3 regions of the Alkalimarinus alittae genome follow, and region 2 is predicted to be linked to each of the others. Evidence: predicted binding sites of a transcription regulator. Region 2 holds the regulator's gene; each other region holds the start of a gene.
What was found. Region 2 encodes FliA, which starts transcription of late flagellar genes. Its sites were predicted from a motif close to CTAAAGNTNNNNNNNNNNNNGCCGATA; they were not measured.
Positions count from the first base shown of each region.

Region 1: NKI27_RS07430 (flagellin N-terminal helical domain-containing protein) is a predicted target of FliA. The motif match lies at 1,755-1,781, and genes of this name have one in related genera.
Region 3: flgM (flagellar biosynthesis anti-sigma factor FlgM) is a predicted target of FliA. The motif match lies at 1,393-1,419, and genes of this name have one in related genera.

Region 1 is NZ_CP100390.1:1,636,839-1,645,023, forward strand. Features, by position in the region: gene NKI27_RS07425 (flagellin N-terminal helical domain-containing protein) at 1-1,303, opposite strand, end outside; gene NKI27_RS07430 (flagellin N-terminal helical domain-containing protein) at 1,898-3,991, shown strand; gene NKI27_RS07440 (flagellar protein FlaG) at 4,095-4,511, shown strand; gene fliD (flagellar filament capping protein FliD) at 4,673-6,652, shown strand; gene fliS (flagellar export chaperone FliS) at 6,725-7,120, shown strand; gene NKI27_RS07455 (histone deacetylase family protein) at 7,164-8,087, opposite strand.
Region 2 is NZ_CP100390.1:2,814,208-2,822,392, forward strand. Features, by position in the region: gene NKI27_RS12765 (flagellar motor protein) at 1-346, opposite strand, end outside; gene NKI27_RS12770 (protein-glutamate methylesterase/protein-glutamine glutaminase) at 346-1,554, opposite strand; gene NKI27_RS12775 (chemotaxis protein CheA) at 1,652-3,844, opposite strand; gene NKI27_RS12780 (protein phosphatase CheZ) at 3,855-4,643, opposite strand; gene cheY (chemotaxis response regulator CheY) at 4,658-5,044, opposite strand; gene NKI27_RS12790 (RNA polymerase sigma factor FliA) at 5,220-5,930, opposite strand; gene NKI27_RS12795 (MinD/ParA family protein) at 5,963-6,775, opposite strand; gene flhF (flagellar biosynthesis protein FlhF) at 7,039-8,185, opposite strand, start outside.
Region 3 is NZ_CP100390.1:1,875,496-1,883,680, forward strand. Features, by position in the region: gene NKI27_RS08510 (hypothetical protein) at 1-486, shown strand, start outside; gene NKI27_RS08515 (flagella synthesis protein FlgN) at 548-1,021, opposite strand; gene flgM (flagellar biosynthesis anti-sigma factor FlgM) at 1,033-1,356, opposite strand; gene flgA (flagellar basal body P-ring formation chaperone FlgA) at 1,514-2,164, opposite strand; gene NKI27_RS08530 (chemotaxis protein CheV) at 2,453-3,388, shown strand; gene NKI27_RS08535 (CheR family methyltransferase) at 3,429-4,280, shown strand; gene NKI27_RS08540 (ChrR family anti-sigma-E factor) at 4,302-4,952, opposite strand; gene NKI27_RS08545 (sigma-70 family RNA polymerase sigma factor) at 4,919-5,521, opposite strand; gene phrB (deoxyribodipyrimidine photo-lyase) at 5,825-7,273, shown strand; gene NKI27_RS08555 (acyl-CoA desaturase) at 7,270-8,185, shown strand, end outside.

The DNA.
Region 1 (8,185 bases), 1.2 Mb from region 2:
AGGCGGTATCATCCGTTGATTTGGATGCACCAACCGAGACTCCGTTTATTGTAATGTCTCCTGCGGCTAAAGCGTTGCCAGTGTCTACATTGTCACTAATTGTGCCCGCTTGGGTCCCACTATATGTTCCTACTTCGAAGCCCGCATTATCGATGTTACCCGTATTGGTCGTAAGATTTATGCTGCTGCCATCTGTACTTGCTAGAGTAATATCCCCTGTGTAGGTATTACCTGTGGTACCCGGGTTACTTGCACCACCCGTACCAAGCCCCGTCGCTAAACCAAATGAACCTGCGGTTGCACCTACGATGGTAATATTGCGCCCGTCTTCCGCGGTCAAGTCAATGCGTGCACCAGAAGGCATATCAATAACTGTTGCCACAACGCCTGTTGCGCCAGATTTTTCGTTTATGGTTGCCGCAGCACTTGCCAAATCTGCGGCTGCATTGCCAGATGCAACTTTTGACAATGAAAATGTTTGCCCGTTGATATCTATAGGAGTTGCGCCAACAGCAATTGCGGCATCAGCAATCAGAGTTCCCTTAACTGTATTTATATTAGCCGTTGCAGTAACGCCCGTACTATCTGATACGGCGTTAATAGCCGAAGCTTTGGCAATCGCGCTAGATGCCGCATGGGTCGTCGATGCCGTATCTGCAACACCTGAAGATGCTTCTACTGCGATATTATTGATAACTAAATCACCAGACACCATGGCATCCCCATTGGCAGCGCCAGGACCCGTTAGTGGTGTTTGTGGCATGGTAGAGGAAATACCGGCTGTTTCAGCACTGCCTAATGTAGAGGTCGTTACCCCTGCGATACCAAAAGTGAGGCTTTCTCCTTCATTGGCACCAATTTGAAATGTAACGTCTTCAAACGTACCGTCTAAAAGTTTGGTGCCATTAAAATTTGTTTGCTCAGAGATGCGCTGAATTTCGTCTTTTAGTTGCTGTACTTCTATGTTCAGAGCATCTCTGTCGACGGCGCTGTTAGTGGCGTTAGCTGACTGGAGTGCCAAGTCTCTTATTCGAAGTAAGTTTTCGGTCATTGAGCCAAGAGCGCCTTCTGCTGTTTGAGATAATGAAACACCATCTCCAGCATTTCTCATGGCAACGTCGAGCCCACGAGTTTGAGTGGTGAAACGTGTTGATATTGCCAAGCCCGCTGCGTCGTCTTTTGCGCTGTTTATGCGTAAGCCCGAAGACAAACGTTGGAGCGATGTATTGTAGTCACCCTGAGAGTTATTCAGGTTCCGCTGTGCGTTGATAGACGCAATATTGGTATTGATGATTTGAGGCATTGTGCTCTCCTGCTTATCTTCTATACCGGTTGTCAGCATTCCCTAACTAAAGTGGGATCAGCAATTACCGGCTGCTTTAAAGTTATTTAACGATATGATGAAGGTTCAGAACATCATTTCTGCGCTTAACAGCCTTAAAGCATTAGCTGTGCCAGTTTTTAGTAATTGACTGTAATATGTTGAAAGTATTAGTTAAAATAATTCGTATTAAAAATTATGTATAACTATTGAGTGGCAGTTATACAGGAGATTGCCGGTATTTTGGCGGTATATTGCCGCTTTTGGCTTGGTAGTAAACTCTAAGTGGAAAGAAAAAATAAAAGTTGTAATGAAAGTTCTTTGTAAAGTTACTTAGTACATATAAATCAAATATTTAAAGGCAAAAGGTGCTTAAGATTTCCCACTTTATATTGACAACTTCTTGCTGGATTACACTCCGTAACATTAAAAATTAAAGGTCGTTAATTTTTTGCCGTTAACTATCACAAGGCAAGTATCTATCTATTCGACAGCTTACATAAATGATGTAGCTCGAGAGGATGGTAACTCAATAACGAGAGCGCCTTGTTTGATGAAGGTTCTAGGAGAAAAATTATGCCACAAATTATAAATACCAATATAAGCTCGCTAACCGCGCAACGTAATCTGAATAATGCACAGTCAGACAATGCTCAGGCTCTTAACCGTTTGTCTTCAGGTTTGCGTATTAACAGTTCAAAGGATGATGCAGCGGGTTTAGCCATATCAACCCGCTTTGAATCACAGATTAGTGGTTTGAATGTCGCTACACGAAACGCAGGTGATGGTGTATCACTAGCGCAAACAGCTGAAGGTGCATTGGACTCTATTACTACCAACCTGTCGCGTTTACGTGAACTAGCGGTTCAGTCTGCTAACGCCACCAACTCTGATGTTGACCGTGACGCCCTAAACAAAGAAGCAGCACAGATTATCGAAGAAGTGGGACGTATATCAGATCAGACCAACTTTAACGGCGTTAAGTTATTGAATGGAGACTTCCAAGCTCAGTCATTCCAAGTAGGTGCAAACGTTGGTGAAACCATTGATGTAAATATTGCAGCTGTAACTACCTCTACATTAGGTAGCGCAGAAACAGCCGGTATTTCCTCTACTATGTCGCAAACACCATTAACTGGTGCAGGCGCTGCTAATGGGGATGCCATGGTTTCAGGCGATCTTGTGATTAACGGTGCGGCAATAGGGGCTTCTTCAGGCGCGGCAGATACGGCATCAACGACCCATGCTGCTTCTAGCTCGATTGCCAAAGCGGCGGCTATTAACGCCGCATCAGGTAATACAGGTGTTACTGCAACGGCTAACGTGAATACGGTGGAGGGTACATTGGTTGCTGATGCTGCAGCGTTGGTTGCTGCAACTGATATCGATATCAACGGTCAATCATTCTCACTTTCTAAGGCGGCAACAGGCGATGCAGCCGCAGATTTAGCAACTGCAGCAGCAACGATTAATGAAAAGTCTGGCGCGACGGGTGTCGTAGCTACAGTCATCGAAGTGGACGGTGGTGCTCGTATTGATTTAGCGGCCGAAGATGGACGTAATATTACGATCGTAGGTGCTGCTGCAGGCACATTTGGTTTAGCGACGGGCCTTGGTACGGGTGGTGCAAGCAACGCTGGTACCACAGGTAATACCTACACGGGTGATATTACCTTGGCGAGTGTAGATGGTAGTGATATCAACCTTACGACTAATACCGGCAACATCGATAATGCGGGCTTCGAAGTAGGATCATTTAGTGGGACTCAAGGTGGCGCAGTCAGCGATAATGTTGACACTGCTAACGCGTTGGTGGCAGGCGACATTACAATCAACGGGGTGTCTGTTGGCGCTTCCAAGTCGACTGATGATACTGCCTCTACCTTAGCGAATAATGCAGGCTCTGCAATAGCTAAAGCGGCGGCTATCAACAGGATATCTGATCAAACTGGCGTTACTGCAGAAGCTAATGCTACATCAGTGGTTGGGGCCGCTATCACAGGTACCACTGCAGGCGCGTTTGCGATTACGATCAATGATGTTGCCATCGGTGGGACAACGACAGCAGATGCGGTTGCTAACCAGACCACTATTGTTGATGCAATTAATGCGAAAGCAGGGCAAACGGGAGTCACTGCTTCAATTATTGACGGTGACAAGTTGAACCTAGTAGCTGCTGACGGGCGCACAATTGAGCTTGCAACGGGTACTGCTGGCGATACCGGGCTAACTGCTGGAAATACGGGAGGGTCACTAACGTTGTCGTCTGCGGGTGAGTTTACCATTGGAACTAATACTGGCGATAATGAGCACGCAGGTCTTAATGTAGGTAGTTTTGGTGGTACGGAATCGGGCACTTTACTAAAAGATGTTGATATCAGTACAGTAGATGGCGCCAACAAAGCCATCCAAGCGGTAGATAACGCCCTAGCTCAAGTCAACACCGAACGTGCTGCACTAGGTGCGATTCAAAACCGTTTCGATAACACGATCTCATCGAACCAGATAAACTCCGAGAACCTTTCGGCTGCGAACTCACGAATCAAAGATGCTGACTTTGCTGCAGAAACCGCTGCACTGTCTAGATCTTCGGTTCTACAGCAGGCAGGTATTTCGATCTTAGCCCAGGCTAACGCCCAGCCACAGCAGGTGTTGTCACTACTAGGATAACTTAAGCCATAACTAAGCCGGCCTTGATACTCTCTTATGAGGTCTATTAAGGCCGGATTTTCAGTTAAACTTATAGTTATACCTAAAAGAGTAGAGGTGTATTATGAATGACGTTAAAACAAATAGTGTAGATCTTGCCCTCCGGGTCGGGTCAGCGGCGTCGCCACCTCAGCAACACTCTCAACAGGCGGCAAAGGTATCTGGCGCGACTGATGAATCTGTGCAAAACGTTAGACCAAAGGCTGATATTAGTTTGGTTGAAGTTGACAAAAACGAGCAGACTCAAGAGCAGAAAGATAAACAGTTAGAAGGGGCTGTTACAAAACTGAATGATTATATTCAGAATGTGCAGCGAGACCTTGAGTTTCAGACGGACGACTCATCTGGAAAAACTGTTATAACCGTTGTTGACCGTCAGACCTCTGAAGTGGTCCGACAAATACCTGATGACGTGGCGTTGAAGTTGGCGCAAGACTTGCAGCAGGATGAACCACTTAGTTTATTTAACATTAAAGTGTGAAATCGGCAACAAGTTACATTTATTTACAGGGAAAAGGCAAAGCTTTGCCTGTCGTTGCCGATACAGTTAGTAAGTCAGTGACACGCTTTACTTTAACGATGGTACTTAACAGAGTTAAATAAACAACTGGCTTACATAACTGTTTAGTGGGGGCAATCAATATGTCAGTTTCATCAATAGGTATCGGCTCTGGTGTTCTTACCAGTGATCTGATCGATCAGTTAGCCAGTGCAGAGCGAGCGCCCACTGAGCTTCGCTTTGACCGTAAAGAAGAGCAGGTGCAAGCAGAGCTGTCGGCTGTTGGTCGTATTAGAAGTGCGCTGACCGATCTTCGACTTCCCACGCGTGTTCTTAGTAACCCCAATGCGCTTCAGTCTTTAAATGCGGAATCTTCTTCGAGTAATGTAAGCGCGACTGCGGCTGAAGGTGCGGCTGTAGGTCAATATTCGCTTGAAGTAACAGATCTTGCTCAAGCACACTCGTTAAGTACTGCTGCATTAGCAGATAAAAATATTACGTCGCTTGGTACGGGCTCACTGAGTATTACAGTAGGTGGCGTTACTAAAGAGATCACGATTGATGGTAGCAACAACACACTAGAAGGTATTGCTAATGCGGTAAACGCTGAAGAAGATTTAGCGTTAAATGCAAGTGTGATTGATACCGGTTCTGGTTTTGTATTGGTTTTTGCGGCACAGAATTCAGGTACAGAAAACGCGATAGAGATTAGTGTTAATGATACCGGCGATGGTAATAGTATCGATGCGTTAGGTCTTTCTCAGCTTTCATTTGATGGCGCAAACAACCATCTCACTGAGTCTGTCATAGCAAAAGACGCACTTTTCTCGATAAATGGTATTCCGATTTCACGGCAATCCAACACAGTCTCAGATGCAATTGATGGTGTGACGTTCACGCTAGCCGGTAAAACCAATGGATCTCCCGCTACGATAGCCATTACACAAGACACTGAAAAAGTGCTAGAACGAATTCAAACCTTTGTAGATGCGTTTAATGAAGTCAAAACAATTCTCAACGAAGTGACCGCGTTCGACCCAAACAGTTCTGAAGAAACAGGCGTGTTACTGGGTGATTCAACGGTACGCTCTATTAATGCTCAGCTTAGAGGCGTGCTTTCACAGGTAGTACCCGGTTTAGACGGTTCAGCCGTTCGAAGTTTGGCTGAAGTTGGTATTTCGACTGACAGACAAACAGGTATGCTGACGGTTGATGATGATATGTTTACCAAAGCATTAACTGAATCACCAGACGATGTTATTGCGCTATTTGCTGAACAGGGCCATGCGTCTGATGCACAGGTTTCGTTTGTATCTAAAAGCGGAAAAACGGTGCCGGGTACCTATGATGTTAATATTACGCAAGCAGCGACTAACGGTAATTTTACGGGCACTGCAGCTATTGGCGCTTCAACGGTCATTGATGCAAATAACGATACGTTTAAAATTAGTGTTAATGGAACCGAAAGCGCAGAAATCACTCTAACAGCAGGCACTTATTCTGAAGCTCAGCTAGTCACTGAATTTCAAAAACAGCTCGATGCTGATGCCAATTTAAGTGGTGCAGGGGCGGCTATATCTGTCTCACTAGATGGTAGTGGTCAATTACAGTTTACCTCAAGTACATTTGGTAGTGACTCAACCGTGTCATTTACTTCAGTCGATATGAATACCTTGGCGTCGTTGGGTATTGATGCGATCGCCGGTGTTGATGGTCTTGATGTAGAGGGGACGATCAACGGTGAAGCTGCTACAGGTAAAGGTCAGCTGCTTAAAGGCGCTGCTGATGATGAAAGTGAAGGCTTAACGGTTAAAGTAGAAGGCTCAACTATTGGCAGTCGGGGGTCGGTAACCTTTATAGAAGGTATAGGTGATCAGCTAGTTGATAAGTTGAATAGCTTTCTGGAGTTTGAAGGCATTATTGGTGCTAAAGAATCAGGCTTAAAAGATCAGTTAGCTGAAATAGCCAAAGGCAGAATTCAGCTTGATTTGAGAGTTGAGAATTTGAGGTCGAGACTGGCTACACAGTTTACGGCTGCCGATATTTTGGTTTCTCAACTGAATAACACGCAGGATTTTCTAAAAAGCCAATTGGCTGCGTTAACAGGCTCTAAAGACGATTAGTATTAAATATTACTAACGTTAAACTTGAGCAATAATAGAATTAGTTTTTAGTCATTAATAATCAGGTGAATTATGAATGCATTACACCAGTACCAAGCAGTAAATACACAGACGAGCGTGGTTGATGTTGATCGACATCGGTTGATCCAGTTATTGTTTGAAGGCGCGTTAGAGCGTATTAATATGGCTAAAGCTCGTATTCAGGCAAATGATTTTGAAGGCAAGAATCGGTTGATCAATAAGTCAATTGAAATTGTTTCTGGCTTGCGTAGTTTTCTTAACATAGAAGAAGGTCAGGGTCTCGCGTCTAATTTATCTGACTTGTATGTGTACATTGAGCAGCGATTATTTGAAGCTAATGTTAAAAATGATATCGGAATGCTTGAAGAAGTTGCGGGTCACTTACGTAAAGTTAAAGAAGGTTGGGATGGTATTCGAGAAGAAGCACTAGAGCAGGGTATCGTTTAATTCAATGCATTCACCTATTTAAAGGGGGCGAAAGCCCCTTTTTTTATACGCCCGCCAAAGCCTCTAAATGCTGCTCAACACTTTCGGCTAATGCTTTTAAGTTATATCCCCCTTCTAAAATCGAGACTATTCTGTCGTTACTATAGACCCTCGCTACATCCATTATTAATTTTGTAATCCACCGGTAATCTGTTTTATCTAACTCCAGATCGGCCATGGGGTCATTTATGTGAGCGTCAAACCCTGCTGAAATTAAAATTAATTGAGGCTTGTGATTTTGAAGTTGCTTTAGCCAAGCCGCTTCAGTTTTATGGCGGAAGGTTATTCCTTGTGTGTGGGCTTCTAGTGGCAAATTGATGATATTGGGCTTATCGATAGCATAATGACTATTGGGGTAGTAAGGATGCTGAAAACTTGAACAGACTAACACCCTAGGGTCGTCTTGAAATATATCGACGGTGCCGTTGCATTGGTGTACATCAAAATCAATAATCGCGACTCGGTCAAGACCATGAAAATCAATGGCGTGCATTGCCGCAACAGCGATGTTGTTGTAAAAACAAAACCCCATGGTTTTATTACGTTGAGCGTGATGCCCTGGTGGGCGAGTGGCACAGAATGCATTTTTATTTTGCCCAGACATTACCGCATCAACTGCCTGTATGCCTGCGCCTGCGGCTAACTTGGCTGCTCGCATAGTGTCGGGCATCATGATAGTGTCTTCATCTGCATATATACGGCCTTTTTTAGGCTGTATAAGATCGAGTTGCTCAACGTAAGTCGCAGGATGAACGCGCCTGACATGATCAGGTTTAACAAGTTCTGCGCGCATAAAGTCGAGCTCTTGATTTAGGCGGGTGTCTTGCAATTGATCTAAAATTGCCATCAGCCTAAGAGGGCTTTCTGGGTGTTCGGGCCCCATATTGTGCAACGTGCAGTCATGATGACTTATATAAGCGGTTTTCATAATGGAGACAACGTTATTATTAGGCTAGATTATTGTTTTTTAGTCGATGGAGTCAGTTTAACTAACACTGTCATTAATAGATATGATCACATCGACTA
Region 2 (8,185 bases):
CTAACAGCTGCAACCCTTTTTTGGCAAACGGTTCTGTTTCTTTACCTGCAATAGCCTCTAACCCGAGCAACCCTTCTTTTCGGGCTCTCATGCTCCATTGCACTACTTTATCGACACCATCTTCCAAACTGACATATGGCGGCACAAAAACCCAAAGCAGCATACGCCCTGCGTGCTTTAAAAGTTTGAGTGATGTTTGCAACATAATGGCGGCAAAGGTACCGCCAATAACAATGATGGTCGCTGGCAGGTTTATCAATGCATCAATGGTCCCCCCTTCTAGGAAGTTACCCCCAATAACTGCACCAAAGGCTAAAATAACGCCAATAATACTGAGTAAATCCATTACATCACTCCAGTCACAATGCGCCCTGCAATATCCGATATATTCAATATTTCATCAGCTAATCCTGCCTTAACCACAGACATCGGCATACCGTAAATCACGCTGCTTTTTTCATCTTGTGCCCAGACCGTTGATCCAGTCTGCTTCATTAACCGGCAACCGTCCTTACCGTCTGCCCCCATTCCGGTGAGAATGATGCCTAGCGTTTTACCCGGATAATTCCTCGCTGCTGAACCAAATGTTAGATCAACACTCGGTTTGTAATGTATCCGACCATCACCTTCAAGAATTTTAATGCGCCCCACACCTGAGCGGTTTTCAATAATCATCTGCTTTCCCCCTGGCGCCAATAAAGCTACACCGGGCGTCAGCACATCTCCGTCTTCAGCTTGCTTGACAGTTATCTGACAAAGTCGGTTCAGCCGATCAGCAAACGCCTGCGTAAAAGACGCAGGCATGTGCTGTACAAGCAGGATGGGTTTGGGAAAGTTGGATGGCAATTGGGTGAGTATTTTCTGTAACGCAATAGGCCCGCCTGTTGAGGTGCCTATCGCAACCAGACTTACAGGATGGTTGAGTTTGTTACTTGAAACAGACTTAGATGCAGGTGCTTTTTTTTCATAAAAAGGCCGCCTTTCTGCATTCTGACTATCGGGTGCTGGTACAGCACCCATTGTAGACTTTTTTACACTATCTACTGTTTTCCTGTCTATAGTGGTTCGACTATTTAACCGTGTCGAACTTAGCTGTGGTGAAGTGGATTTATGTGTATCTTGAGAGAAGGTGCGTGGGGAAGACAATCGATTTTTATTAGTAGCTGCAACCGCTAATATTCGCTGCTTAAGCAACGATTGAATATTGCTTGAGTCTCTCGCAATATCTTCAAAATTCTTGGGTAAAAAATCAACAGCACCGGCTTCTAGTGCATCAAGGGTTACACGCGCACCTTCATAAGTAAGAGAAGAAAACATTAACACAGGTGTAGGCGCTTCTTGCATGATCAGCTTAACTGCAGCCACACCGTTCATTACTGGCATCTCGTAGTCCATGGTCACCACATCAGGCTTAAGTTTTTTGACCAACTCAAGTGCTTCCTGACCATTACTAGCAGTACCAACGACCTTAATTGAGCTTATCGATCCTAGTATTTCGCAGACTCGCCGCCTGAAAAATCCGGAATCATCAACTACTAAGACGGTAACCGTCATTCATGAATCTCCAGATAGAAATGCGTCCCCAGATGCTTTTACACCTCAGGACGTTTCTATAATCGCTCTAACGGTTTATTAAATATACTCGGCAAGGTTATGCATAACGCTGTAACAAACTGGGAATATCAAGAATTAACGCTATCCGTCCATCACCCGTTATCGTTGCCCCAGACATACCCGGTGTGCCATGCAGCATTCGCCCTAACGGTTTAATAACCACTTCTTCTTGGCCAACCAATTGGTCCACAACAAAGCCTACTCGTTTAGTCCCTACCGATACTATAACAACATGTGCAGATTCTGCTTCAGGCTGATTTGGCGTACCCTTAACTAACCATCGTTTAATATGGAAAAGTGGATACACGTTATCTCTCACCACGACACACTCTTGACCATCAACAATATTTGTACTCGATAAGTCGAGATGAAAAATTTCAACAACACTTACAAGCGGAAATGCAAACGACTGGTCATCGAGTAACACCATTAGCGTCGGCATAATTGCCAACGTTAACGGTACTTTAATAACAATGTGAGAGCCGCTACCCAAGACAGAGTCTATAGCGATGGTGCCGTTAAGTTGCGTAATTTTAGTCTTAACAACATCCATCCCAACACCACGCCCTGATACATCCGAGATTTCTACTTTGGTAGAAAAACCAGGCGCAAAGATCAAATTGAAGCACTCTGTATCAGTTAGTCTTTCAGCGGCATCTTCGTCAAACAACCCTTTTTCAACAGCTTTTCGTCGCAGAACATCGGGGTCCATACCCGCCCCGTCATCCTTAATAGAGAGAAGGATATGGTCACCTTCCTGCTCTGCCGCTAAAATAACCTGACCTATTCTTGGTTTACCATTGGCTTCTCTGATGTCAGGTAATTCGACTCCATGATCAACTGCGTTTCTCACCAAGTGAACAAGGGGATCAGATAACGCTTCAACCAAGTTTTTATCTAGGTCGGTATCTTCACCTTTCAAAACAAGATTAACTTCTTTCTTCAAGTTTCTGGCGAGATCTCTTACCACTCGAGGGAATCGGCCAAATACCTTTTTAATCGGCTGCATCCTCGTTTGCATCACAGCAGATTGTAAATCGCCAGTCACGACATCTAAATTAGACACCGCTTTATGCATTGCTTCATTTTCACTTTCGTCGCCAAGCCGCTTGAGTCGATTTCTAACCAAGACTAACTCACCGACCATATTCATGATGTCATCGAGTCGCTTAGTATCAACGCGCACGGTTGTTTCAGTAGCGATCGATTGTTCTTTGCTTGCAGGTTTTTTTGCGGCTGCGGGAGTGACAGGCGCAGCTGGCTTAGGTGCCGCTTTGGGAGCGGGTTCGGGCTTTGGCTTACTTTCTGGAGTTGGCTTGCTACCGCCCACAGTAGGGCCTTTCCCTTGTCCATGTAAGTCGTCGAGTAGTTTATCGAATTCACTGTCGTCGATTACATCAGATGATTCATCACTCGCTGGCGCCCCTGTTGATGGCGCATCAGCAGGCGTAGAAGCACCTCCACTCGCTACTTCATCTTTAAACTGGCCTTTACCGTGCAAGTCATCAAGTAAACGCTCAAATTCATCATCGGTAATTTCACCGGACTCAGGGGCAGCAAGCTCAGAGGCGACATTATCGTCTGCGCTACTGTGTTTACCCGTTCCATGTAAGTCATCTAACAGTTTTTCAAACTCTTCATCAGTAATTTCATCATCAGATGAGACTGAAGGTGCGTCTACATTAGACGTCGCGTCCGAAGGCGTTTCTGGTGAATCAAGCGCATTGAGTAATTGCTCAAACTCATCATCTGTAATATCACCGTCTTCTGGAGCATTGTCTACTGAAGGGGCCTCATCAACTGTTATAGACGTATCGTCTGATACAGCTGCGCCTGCGACTTCAGGCACTGCAAGTTTTGCGAGGGCTTCTATAAGAGCAGGATTAGCCGGAACAAGTTCCTCTCTGTTTCGGCACTGATCAAACATTTCATTAACGACGTCAAGCGCTTGCAGTACTACATCCATCAACTCTGCGTCGACCCTGCGCTTGCCATTACGAAGAATATCAAACACATTCTCCGCTACGTGACAGCACTCAACCAACGCATCAAGCTGTAGAAAACCAGCTCCGCCTTTTACTGTATGAAACCCACGAAAAATCGCGTTAAGCAAATCCGTATCATCCGGATTTTGCTCCAAATCCACCAGTTGCTCTGACAGAAGCTCAAGAATTTCCCCAGACTCTACTAAAAAGTCTTGAAGAATCTCTTCATCCGCTTCAAACCCCATGCAGCACTCCTCAAAAACCTAGACTGGAGAGTAAATCATCCACATCATCTTGACTCGAAACCACATCGATACGCTCTTCGGCGTTCATCTGAGGTCCTTCACCACGCTCAATATTATTTTCTTCTTTTTGTTCTAACCACTCATGAACAGTACCGGTAATTTGATCGACTTTACCCGCCATAGCCACTAAGTTTACAAGATTTTCTTCTACTTCCTGCACCAAGCCTGTTACCCGTTTGATCACTTGACCGGTAAGGTCCTGAAAATCTTGGGCAAGCAGGATTTCTGACAAGTTTCGATAAACTTGGTCTGACTGCTGACTTAGCTTATTAAGAAACAAGTCCATTCTCTTGTATAAAAGACGAAACTCTTCAGGCTTCATCTCTCTACGCCTTAACTTACTCCAATCTCCCTTCAGAATATCGGCCTCTTGCTTCATTTCTGAAGCAATTGGCATACTCTCTTCTACAAGGTCTAGCGTTTTATTTGCAGCCTTATTCGTCATATCAACAACGTAAGAGAGTCGATCAGTGGCATCATCTATCTTAGAGAGCTCGTCTTGATTTGTATCTGCAGCAGAATCAAGGTGAAAATTTCTAATTGACTCATGAAGAGTACGCGTTAAACGCCCGACTTCTTTATACAGACTTTGATCTCGCGTGGAGTTGAGTTCAGCAACAACCTTTATTGCTTCAGTGATATTGCCTGCGTCTACTAAGTCTTTTAGGTCAGAAGCCTGACGCTTTAGTTGCGCTTCAAATTCTGGCGTATATTGCGTGTTTTCTTCTTTATTTGTCATGCACTAACCCGCGCTCAAGAATCGATACGCTCAAAGATTTTATCAATTTTCTCTTTTAGCACTGCCGCAGTAAAAGGCTTAACAACATAACCGTTAACCCCTGCCTGAGCCGCAGCAACAATTTGATCCCGCTTGGCCTCAGCTGTCACCATCAAAACAGGCAACCCTTTCAAGTTTGCATCTGCTCGTACTGCACGCAGCAAGTCTATACCAGTCATCCCTGGCATATTCCAGTCGGTTACCAAAAAATCATACTTGCCCGTCTGAAGCATTGGCAGAGCGGTATTCCCGTCATCTGCTTCATCTGCATTGGTAAAGCCAAGATCCCTTAATAGGTTCTTTATAATTCTTCTCATAGTTGAAAAATCATCAACTACCAGAATTTTCATATTTTTATCCAAGTCGACCTCCAAAATGCCGAAGCTGGAACCCTTATCTAGCCCGAACTCTATTCAGGTTTATGGTATAAATATAAGTCTAGCTTGAGTTCGAGGGGTATCCAGTTTTTTTTAAAGTTTCGCAAAATCACTACTCTCTTTTTCTTAAAAAATTCAAGTAGCTATGTGCATATCAATTTTAATGCCAGTCAATAAGCCGAGAACGTAAGCGCAACGCCGCCTGACTATGTATTTGGCTAACCCTCGATTCGCTTACCGAAAGCACCTCCCCGATTTCTTTCAGGTTGAGCTCTTGATCATAGTAAAGCGAGAGCACTAGCCGCTCGCGCTCGGGCAACGAAGCAATGGCTTTTACTAATCCTTCTTTAAACGCATCATCCTGTAATTCTGCGTAGGGATTATCCACAGCTTCAGGGGTTTGATCAACGGCTGCATCCCCCCCCTCTAGTATTTCCTCAAAACTGAAAAGTTTTCCACTCGCACTATCTTTTACACAAGCGTAATACTCATCCAATTCCATATCGAGCTCAGCGGCCACTTCATGATCTTTTGCGTCGCCTCCTTTAAGATCTTCAACCCGCTTGATCGCTTCTGATATTTTTCGCGTATTTCTATGAACCGACCGGGGTACCCAGTCACCTTTACGAATCTCATCCATCATTGCGCCACGTATACGAATACCTGCATAGGTTTCGAATGACGCTCCTTTCGATGGTTCATATTTTTTAGAGGCTTCTAATAGCCCCATCATCCCAGACTGAATGAGATCGTCGACCTGCACGCTAGCGGGAAGCCTTGCCATTAAATGATAAGCAATACGCTTCACCAAAGGTGCGTGTTGTCGAACTAAACTATCAGCCCGTTCAATGTTTGAATCACTATACATCATCTGGCCGTGTACCAATGCCATAAATTAATAATTTAAGCCTGCAACAATCGTTCTACAAAAAACTCAAGATGACCTCTAGGTGATGACGGTAGAGGCCAGCTATCAGCTTTTTGCGCTAACGATTTATAGGCTAATGAGGCCTTTGCACGAGGATAAGCGTCTAGCACAGCACGTTGACGTTGCACTGATTTTTTCACCGCTTCATCAAATGGAATACTTCCCACATATTGAAGCGCCACATCAAGAAACCGATCGGTAACTTTTACCAGCTTTGAGTATAAATGACGTCCCTCTTGCTGGGTTTTAACCATATTGGCCAGCACTCTAAACCGGTGAATACCGTAATCGCGGTTTAATAGTTTAATCAGCGCATAGGAATCTGTAATTGAAGTAGGTTCATCAACAACGACTACGAGTATTTCTTGAGCGGCCCTTAAAAAGCTTATAACACCATCAGAAATACCGGCTGCAGTATCTACAATAAGAACATCAAGGTCGCCAGAGATCTCACTAAATGCATTGATTAATCCTGCATGCTCAAGCGGACTTAACGACACCATCTTTTGAGTGCCTGACGAAGCAGGAACAACCTTAATCCCCCCAGGTCCATTGACCATTACTTCTCTCAAACCACACTCACCCGATAACACATCGGATAAATTTTTATTTGACGTAATACCTAAAAGGACATCAATATTTGCCAACCCTAAGTCGGCATCCAGCACAACAACCCTGCGACCCATTGCAGCAAGCCCCAACGCAAGGTTGATAGAAACATTACTTTTGCCAATACCACCTTTACCGCCGGTAACCGCAATAACCTGGACTGAATTTGAATTACTCATACAGGTGTTTTTCCCCTATTACTACTAACGATTTGCTGCTCACTGTGCTTAACGAATAAGTACTCATTCTGGTTCACCTCCAGCCACTCTTTGCAGCCATATGAGAGTAGTGCCTCTAGCGGATGAAGCAACATCACGATCAAACGTTTTCGATTCCAGCCTTAACATTGACTAATAAATAGACTATCAAGTCACCTAGCTGACAGTAAAACAACTAAACTTTTCATCAGTTTAGCAGAGGATACTGTTTTATGTTTTTAATTTCAGGCGGTGTGACCAAAATACATTGATGAAAACTCATTCGCCCTGCCCGTATTTTGTATTCGCCCCTGAGTATTAGACAGTAACTCCGACTCAAACTTCTCTTGCTCTTTAAATAAACTAACCCCTCGACTGATAATCGAGTGCGCTTTAGCAAGGTGAATATCATCTGGTATTTTCTGCCCATCCGTCACATAGGCAACCGATAAACCGCTCAAATACAAAAAGCTTATAACCTCACCTAAGCTGACAGCTTCGTCCAACTTAGTCACCAAACAACCTGCAAGGCCAACCATCTTATAATAGTGATAGGTAGATTTCATTATTTGCGTTTGGGTGATAGCCGATAGCACTAGATAACTTTTAATAGCATATTTAGAGTCACGAATCTCATGCAGTTGTTCAGCCCAATCTGGGTCCTGATGATTTAAGCCTGCTGTATCAATAAGTACGAGCTTTTTATCCTGCAGAGAGTCAATAACATCATCTAACGAATTATGCTCATCGACGATCCTTACAGGTATATTTAGAATACGCCCAAATACCATTAACTGCTCATGCGCAGCTATTCGGTAACGGTCAGTGGTTATTAGCGCTACTGACTCAGGCCCATGCTCTAACACGTACCGTGCAGCCATTTTACCGATGGTGGTCGTTTTACCAGAGCCGGTTTGACCCACTAATGCATAGATTCCGCCGCGATCAATAAGCTCTTCACTTTCGACAGCCAATACGTGGGAAAGCTCTGCTAATACTCTATTCCAGGCTTCACTAATATCGGCCCCAGCCTTAATTCCAGGTAACAAAGCATCTATCAGCGTCTTTTCTATCCCCATTCGACCTAATCTATCAGCAATATTCGATCTGACAATTGAAGACTCTGTTTCTTGCTCTTTGCGTGTCTCGTCATTGGTTTTAAGCTGCTGATTAAGTAAATCTCTTAGGTGGTGCAGCTCTGCTCTCATCGTCTCAAGCTCAGAGACAGGTTGCGCATCTGTATTCGTGGTAGCGTTTGACTGTGTCACACGAGGTTCATTTTCAGTCTCATTTGTTCGACGACCTTTAACACCGCTAATCTTCTCTCGCGCTCTTTCCATTTCCTCTTGCAAGCGAACGTGACGCTCAGCCTGCATTCGGCCAATCTGCGTA
Region 3 (8,185 bases), 940 kb from region 2:
CCAGCGGTTGCATTTGCTGCAACCACACAGACAAGCAGTGCAAGCAGTGATGCGGTAGCCGCAGAACAAGTTAACGCATTTAAATCTAAGTCTGGGCTAAGGGCACTAGATGATGAGTCTTTAGCGGGTGTATCAGCGCAGGGTATCACAGAAGATATTCAAGGCTTGATGCAGATGGTTAATAACGAACAAAAACCAGACTCGGTAAAAGTATTAAAGAATTTGACTAACGTTTTTATGCCCGTTACCAATATGCTAGCGTGGGATTCAACAGTAGAAGGTGTTGTTTACGATAGCAGTAAGCCCGTATTTGAGATGTTGGATACGGGTAAAATGAAGCTCGCACTCCCTACCAGTATCGACAGAATTAGCTTGGAAAATATTCGTGTAGCGGGTTCTGGGCCAACAAGCCCGACGTTTGGTAGTGTGTATATGAGCGATATTAGCTTCTCACCTGATTCTAGTGTGACTATCACCGTAAGATAAGCGTGCTTAGCGCTTCCTAATTCCCATGTTCCCCTCTATAAAAGCCTGGTCAGTTAACTGATCAGGCTTTTGCTATTGAGTTAAGACCACCGATAGTGCTTTCCTTACCTGAAGAACCGTAGAGGTTAGGCTTATTGCTCTGGCCTCTTACAATATCCATCAATTTATTAACACGCTTGAGAGAGTGGCTGACCACCTTTCCATTGATGGTGTTTTGATCTTGGCAGAACCTTAATCCTACATTTACTTTTCGCCAAAGTGATTGAAGTGATTCATCAGGTATTTCAGCGATGACTTTTTCAAACTCGCCTTTTTTGATTTGGTAGCCTGCATCAACGAATAATAATGCTTTTGCTTTAGCTCGGTGTTCGATTGATTTTATGCAGGTGGATTTATCGATGGCAAGTTCTTGTATTGCGGCGTTAGAGCGCTCCTTGAGGGCGGTGCGCTCTTTATTAAGTATTTCGCTAAGTCTGGTAAGGTCTTGTATATCTTCTTGTAGCAGAGTTTTGAGTCGATCAATTGAAAGTGGCATAACAATTACTCTTATAGAATGTGTTTCTCCATATTAAGCATTTTTTGAGCCACATTTTCAGCAGAGACGTTATAAGTGCCATCTTCGAGTGCTGCACGAATTTTTGCAACCTTATCGGAGTCAACTTGCGGTAATTCTTTCAAGCTAGCTTCAATTTGTTGGAAGTTTTTGGCTTTCCCACTAAAACTTACATTCTCGCCGCGCTTTTCTATTGGCGCTTCGTGCTTTTCAGTCGTAGAGCTGTCAATTTTTTGTCGGGCTTGTTGGGCCTCGACTGTTCGGCTTCTTGAGCCACCCGGTTGGTTCGGGTTAATACTGTTAATATCAATTACCATGATCGTAAACCTTCAATTTATAGACTCTGCTTAACTTATCGACCTAATTTTAAAAAACTTTAACACTAAAAGGTATTTTATTTTATGTGTTGTTTAAATAAACGAGGTTATGTTGATATTTTTAGCGTATACCCCGCTTTAAATGTTAATGAGTAGATTACATAGGGACGGTTACTTCCCCTTTCGAAACAACGGTAGCGCGAATGATCCGATTAGATTTTTTGTTTTTAACCGATATCTGTTGCCCTAGTTTTCCGTCGCTTAGTGCTTCGCCCATCATTTGAACAGATATGGTGTCAGAGAGTGCGCTAATAACCACTGAATCCCCGCGTTCAATCACTTTAGGGGGTAACAGTAACCCAGGATAAAAAACGTCCCCTGCCTGTATTGAACGCCGTAGGGTCATGCCTGCGATATTATGTTTATTTATAAAATAACCTTGTCGTGATTGGTTGACTTGTAACTCCGCGCGTTTTAAATCTGAGTCTTTTACTCTTTGACCTCTACGCAATGTTTGGCTGGCCACCCATACCTCTTTATAGACATTAATGTTGGCTGCTACAAAGATTGACCAACGTTTTTTATCATGGCAAGTCACTTTTATTGTGTTTTTACTTCGCTCTAAAGGGTCGCCCTGAAACTCAAAAGTAAGGGGGATTTCGCATTTTGTTAAGTTCAAACGCGGGTCGATATTGCCGATTTTGAAGTCAGAGCGGAACCCTTTGTCCGCCGCTAAAGTTTCAGTAACGGTATTTAAATATTGCTGAGTCTCTTGGGATACCCACTGGCTAAATGACGATGCAGACACCGGTATTGCTAATAAAAGTAATACTAGAGTTAAAATTGGCCTGCGCACTTTAAAAAAATGGCCTATGCTAACGATATGTAAGACGTATTTTTCAGGGCTGTGTTTATTAAAACAAGGCACATTAACACCATTTGTTGTAACGAGTGGAATTGCTAGTTAAGTAAGCAAACTATGTGCCGATAGCTAATGTTGCCGTTATGCATTGAATAAAATCTATAATTTAGTATTAACGGGTTTATTACGTTTGGTTTTAATTTAAGAATTCAGAATAGTGCAGGGGATACACCTATGGCTGGTGTTATGGATAGTGTCAACCAGAGAACTCAACTGGTTGGCGAGAATCGACTTGAGTTGTTATTGTTTCGATTACGTGGAGTTCAGATATACGGTATAAACGTTTTCAAAGTAAAAGAAGTATTGCAGTGCCCAAAACTAACGATGATGCCAAAGCGAAATCCAGTTGTAAGAGGTGTTGCTCATATCCGTGGTGGTACTATACCTATAATGGATATGGGGATGGCAATAGGTCAGACGCCTATCCCTGAAGATAAAATTAATAGTAGCTTTATTATCATTACAGAGTACAACCGAAAAACTCAGGGTTTTTTAGTCGGTGGAGTCGAGCGCATTGTAAACCTTAACTGGGGTGAGATTCATCCACCTCCAAAAGGCGCAGGCAAAGAAAATTACCTGACAGCCGTCACTCAACTAGACGATAAGCTAGTAGAGATTATTGATGTAGAAAAAATACTGTCTGAAATATCTCCAGTTGAAGACACCGTTACTGCAGGTATTATTACTGAAGCTCAAACCGAAAAAGCGCAGCGTTTTAGAGTGTTAGTGGTTGATGATTCACTCGTTGCACGTAAACAGATACAAAACTGTTTACAGGCGGTGGGCTTTGAAGTTATTACCAAAAATGATGGGCGGCAGGCATTAACATACTTGCAAGAACAGGCCGATGCAGGGGTTAATATTACTGAGTATCTAGCGCTAATGATTTCTGATGTTGAAATGCCTGAAATGGATGGCTATACGCTGACCACGCATTGTAAGGCAGACCCTAGGCTTGCCGGGCTGTATATTATGCTTCACACCTCGTTGAGTGGTGTTTTCAATAAGGCAATGGTTGAAAAGGTGGGAGCAGATGACTTTATGGCAAAGTTTAGCCCGGATGAATTGGCTGAGCGAGTTATGACCGTTGTTGATGAACTACACCATTGAACATGTTTAGAAAACATTTTTTGTTTGGATGCATACATCTATGACCGCACGCTTGAATGCAACTTCTTCAGTGTCCGTTGACGAATACCAGCTGTTTCGTGATTTTCTTCAGCAGGCTTGTGGGATACTCCTGGGCGACAACAAACAGTATCTCGTGACAAGTCGGCTTAGAAAAATAATGGAGCAAGAAGGTATTGAGTCACTTGGGGTGCTTGTTCAAACGTTGAAAAAAGCATCATCAAGAGCATTAAAAGAAACAGTGGTTGATGCAATGACCACCAATGAAACGCTTTGGTTTAGAGATAATCATCCTTTTAGAATATTAAGCGACATATTGTTGCCTGAATTTTCTGAAAGGGGCGGTATTAAACCCGTTAGAATCTGGTCCGCTGCATGCTCTACAGGGCAAGAGCCTTACTCGATGACTATGGTTGCTGAGGAGTTTAAACGAGCAAAACCGGGTAAGCTAAAAAGCGGCATTAAAGTCGTTGCTACCGATATCTCTCAGACGGTGTTAGCCAATGCCAAATCAGGCGAGTATGAGATGCTTGCCATTGGGCGAGGGTTATCAAAAGAGCGCCTGAATGCTTATTTTGTCGAGAAAGCCCCAGGCGTATGGAAAGTAAAGCCTGATCTGATGAAGCACGTTGAGTTTCGTTTATTAAACCTTCTAGACCGGTATTCTATTCTGGGAAAATTTGATGTTATCTTTTGTCGTAACGTTTTAATTTACTTTTCGGCTGAACTCAAATTAGATATTCTGTCCCGAATGCATCAAGCCTTGAATAAAGGAGGATATTTGGTATTGGGAGCTTCGGAGTCATTAAATGGCCTTTCAGATAAGTTTGAAATGATCCAATGCCGCCCGGGCATTATTTACCGGGCGATTTGAACAAAACAGTCACTCTGAATGTTAAGTCAGAAAAGGGTTTAACATTCGTCCAAAGAACCCAGTCATTCTAAGCGGTGCATCGAGTACCGCAAAACATATGCAATCACTCGTCTCGGCAGCTTTGGGTTGGTGAACGGTATGAGTGTCTGCCAGAATAAAGTCACCCTGATGATACTCTCCTGCACTATCAGAGAAACTCCCATCCATCACTAACGTAAACTCATTGCCTTTGTGAGTATGCACGGGTAGTTCTTTGCCTGCTGAAATCTTATAGAGCTTTGCGGTGTATTGACCGTCAGAAAACGGTAACTTATATTCTTTTATACTACGAGTCATACCTGACCATTCAAGCTGATCAAAATAACCAGGCACAAACCGACTTAACGGTTTAGGTATACGTGGGTCAATAACCTGTGTTTTTTGTCCAGTTTTTGTCGCTTCGTGCTCAGGTTCATCTAATTGCGATAGCAGTTGTGTTAATACATTGCTGCTAACTTCAACAGGGGGAGATTCTTGCATTATCTCACCGCCTAACTGCTCATAGACTCTTATACGCTGACAACACTCAGGGCACTTTTCAAGGTGGCATGCGACTAAAATGCCCAGTGCATTGGACATTTGGCCAGCCGAAAATTGCATTAAAAGTTCGTCAGAAGGATGATAATTAGCCATGTCATTTGTTCTTTCGCTAAGGTGTCTAACTTTTTCATTGCCAATCGCAACCGTGACTTTATGGTTCCGAGCGGTAAATCAAGTTCATTGGCAATCTCGCTGTGAGGTTTGCCTTCAAAATAGACTTTATAAACAATTTGCCGCTGGGTTTCAGGCAACCCGTGTAAGAGTGTACGAACGACGTTCACATTTAGATCACTTTCTACTTTATTTTCTAAATGTTCTTTTTCGGTAAAAGCCTCAGGCCATAGATCATCGGAGCTTATAAGGTCTGGACGTTCTTTACGCACAAGGTCAATTCGCTTATTACGAACAATCGTATAGAGCCAAGTGATCGCAGAGGCCGCGCTAGGGTTAAACGTATGCGCTTTACGCCAAACAGTGAGTAACGCCTCTTGAACAACTTCTTCAGAATCCGTCGGGCTTGCCCCGCAGCGGATAGCATAAGCCTTTAGCTGTGGCGAAACTTGTTCAAATAACTGTATAAAGGCATTTCGGTCTTTATCATGCGCAATTTTAAGGACTAATGCGTTGAGTGACTGGGAAATGTCAGTTTGGGCTTGCTTCAAAAAGTCGTTCTCATTCTGAGGTTCCAACGATTTTCAAGATTAAGATCATCTCAAAAATGTAAGAAAAGCAATGATTAGTATTTAGCCTTAATTGATTGATGTTCCAAGTCAAAATATAAAGTATTGGTAACGGTTGGTAAAGGCAAACTCTCGGTAATACTCATAATTAAGCACATATTTAATAAGGATATTGTATAACATCATAAATAAAGTAACTTAAAGGTGATCCGATTCTAACCTAGGACCGTAAGAACTATCATAAACATAATGTTGGGCAGGAAGAACAAATGAGTGTGGTAAAAAATGCATAATATTGTTTGGTTTAGAAGTGATCTGAGAGTTTATGATAATCCGGCGTTAAGTGCAGCGCTACAAAACGGAAGTGTAGTAGCTATTTACCTGCTATCTCAGAAACAATGGGATCAACACTCTGTAGCACCGGCAAAACGATCACTTATCGTCGGACAACTTCTTTCATTGGCAGAACAGCTCAGTTTGCTTAATGTGCCTTTAAAAGTGATCGCTTGTAGTGACTTTTCTCAATATGCTGATGTTATCACTGAGCAAGCCTGCCTACTTGGCTCTGGACGGGTGTATTACAACGCTGAATATGAGCTTAATGAAAAACACTGTGCCGAAGCTGTCAAAGAAAAACTAGAATCGGTCAATGTCATGACTCAAGAGTTTCATGATAGCTGCATGATAATGCCTGGTCAGATCAGAACAAAGCAAGGTGAATGCTACAAAGTCTTTTCTGCTTTTAAACGCGCCTTCATAGAGCAGTATGCTCTTTACTCACGACCCATTCTGTATAAACCCAAAGCGCAGGCTTTGATTGATGTAGAGATGGACCTAACGGCGTTAAATGAAGTCGTTACTGAGTCTAAGTGGTCATCACTATGGCCGGCAGGTGAAGATGAAGCCCATGATCGACTGAATAGGTTTGTTGAAGGTCACATTAAAGAATATGACATCAAAAGAGATATCCCTTCTGTAGACGGTACAAGCCAGTTATCACCTTACTTAGCGGTGGGTGCATTAAGTACAACGCAATGCATGCAAGCCGCACTCAGCTTAACAGAAGGTCGTTTTGATAGTGGGAGAAACGGCGTTTTGGTGTGGATAAACGAATTAATCTGGCGAGAATTCTACCGGCATTTGATGGATGAATACCCACGATTAAGCAAACACAAGCCGTTCAAAATAGATACTGACAGGCTTCCTTGGAAGCATGATCAGGCACTGTTTAATTCATGGGTTGAAGGGCGTACCGGCTTTCCGATTGTTGATGCGGCTATGCGACAGTTGGCTGAGACTGGCTGGATGCACAATCGATTAAGAATGATCACTGCGATGTTTTTAACCAAGCATTTATTCATTGATTGGCGTTGGGGTGAGCAGTATTTTATGGAGAATTTAGTAGACGGTGATTTAGCGTCTAATAATGGTGGGTGGCAGTGGAGCGCCTCGACAGGGGTTGATGCCGTACCGTATTTTAGAATATTTAACCCGACACGACAGTCGGAGCGTTTTGACCCTAACGGAGATTTTATTCGTCGCTACGTCCCTGAACTCGCAGGGCTAGATAGTAAGTCAATTCATCAGCCCAGTCTTCAGCAAGCTAGAAGCGCTGGTTATGCTGTGCCGATAGTCGATCATGCGACAGCGGTTGCGCAGACAAAGTTGTGGTTCAAGCAATTGTCTGAGCCAACCAGAGACTTGTTTGCTGATGAAGAGGTTCATCTAGCATGAGTATTCAACAGTCTAGCAAAAATCAACTGCTTAGAAATATCGTTAGATGGATCGATGCAGAAGCAGGCTCAACTAACTCAGACCCTGTTGAGCCACATAAAATAAACTGGTTTCGATGCATACCTTTTTTGGCTGTTCATGTCGCTTGTTTGGGGGTAATTTGGACGGGGTGGAGCGCAACCGCTTTGTGGTTTTGTTTAGGCTTTTTTTGGTTAAGAATGTTTGCAGTGACGGCATTCTATCATCGATTATTTTCTCATCGAAGCTATAAAACCAATCGAACATGGCAGTTTGTGTTTGCTGTTCTGGGTAATTCATCTTGCCAGAGAGGGCCGTTATGGTGGGCTTCTCATCACCGTAAGCATCATAAATACTCTGATCAAGAAAAAGACCTACACTCGCCTGTTGCCCATGGTTTTTGGTTTAGTCATGTGGGGTGGTTTATGTCTGAGGCGGGGTTTAAAACGGACTACTCAGTGATTAAAGATCTTGCCCGATACCCAGAGCTTCGCTTTTTAAATCGCTTTGATATTTTAGTGCCGGCTATTTTTGCTGTATTAATTTACTTTTTAGGTGAGTTTATCGCCCATTATTGGCCCGAGTCGGGTACGAATGGTTGGCAGATGCTGGTATGGGTGTTTTTCGTCTCTACAACTCTTTTATTTCATGCCACATTCACCATCAATTCTTTAGGCCATGTGTGGGGTTCTCGTCGGTTTGAAACAAAAGACCGTAGCCGCAACAACCCATGGTTAACACTGCTCACTTTAGGTGAGGGGTGGCACAACAATCATCATCGTTTTGCGGTCTCTGCAAGGCAGGGTTTCTACTGGTGGGAAGTTGATATTTCATACTACATTCTAAAATTTTTGTCTCTTTTAGGTATTGTGAGTGATCTTAATCCAGTGCCTG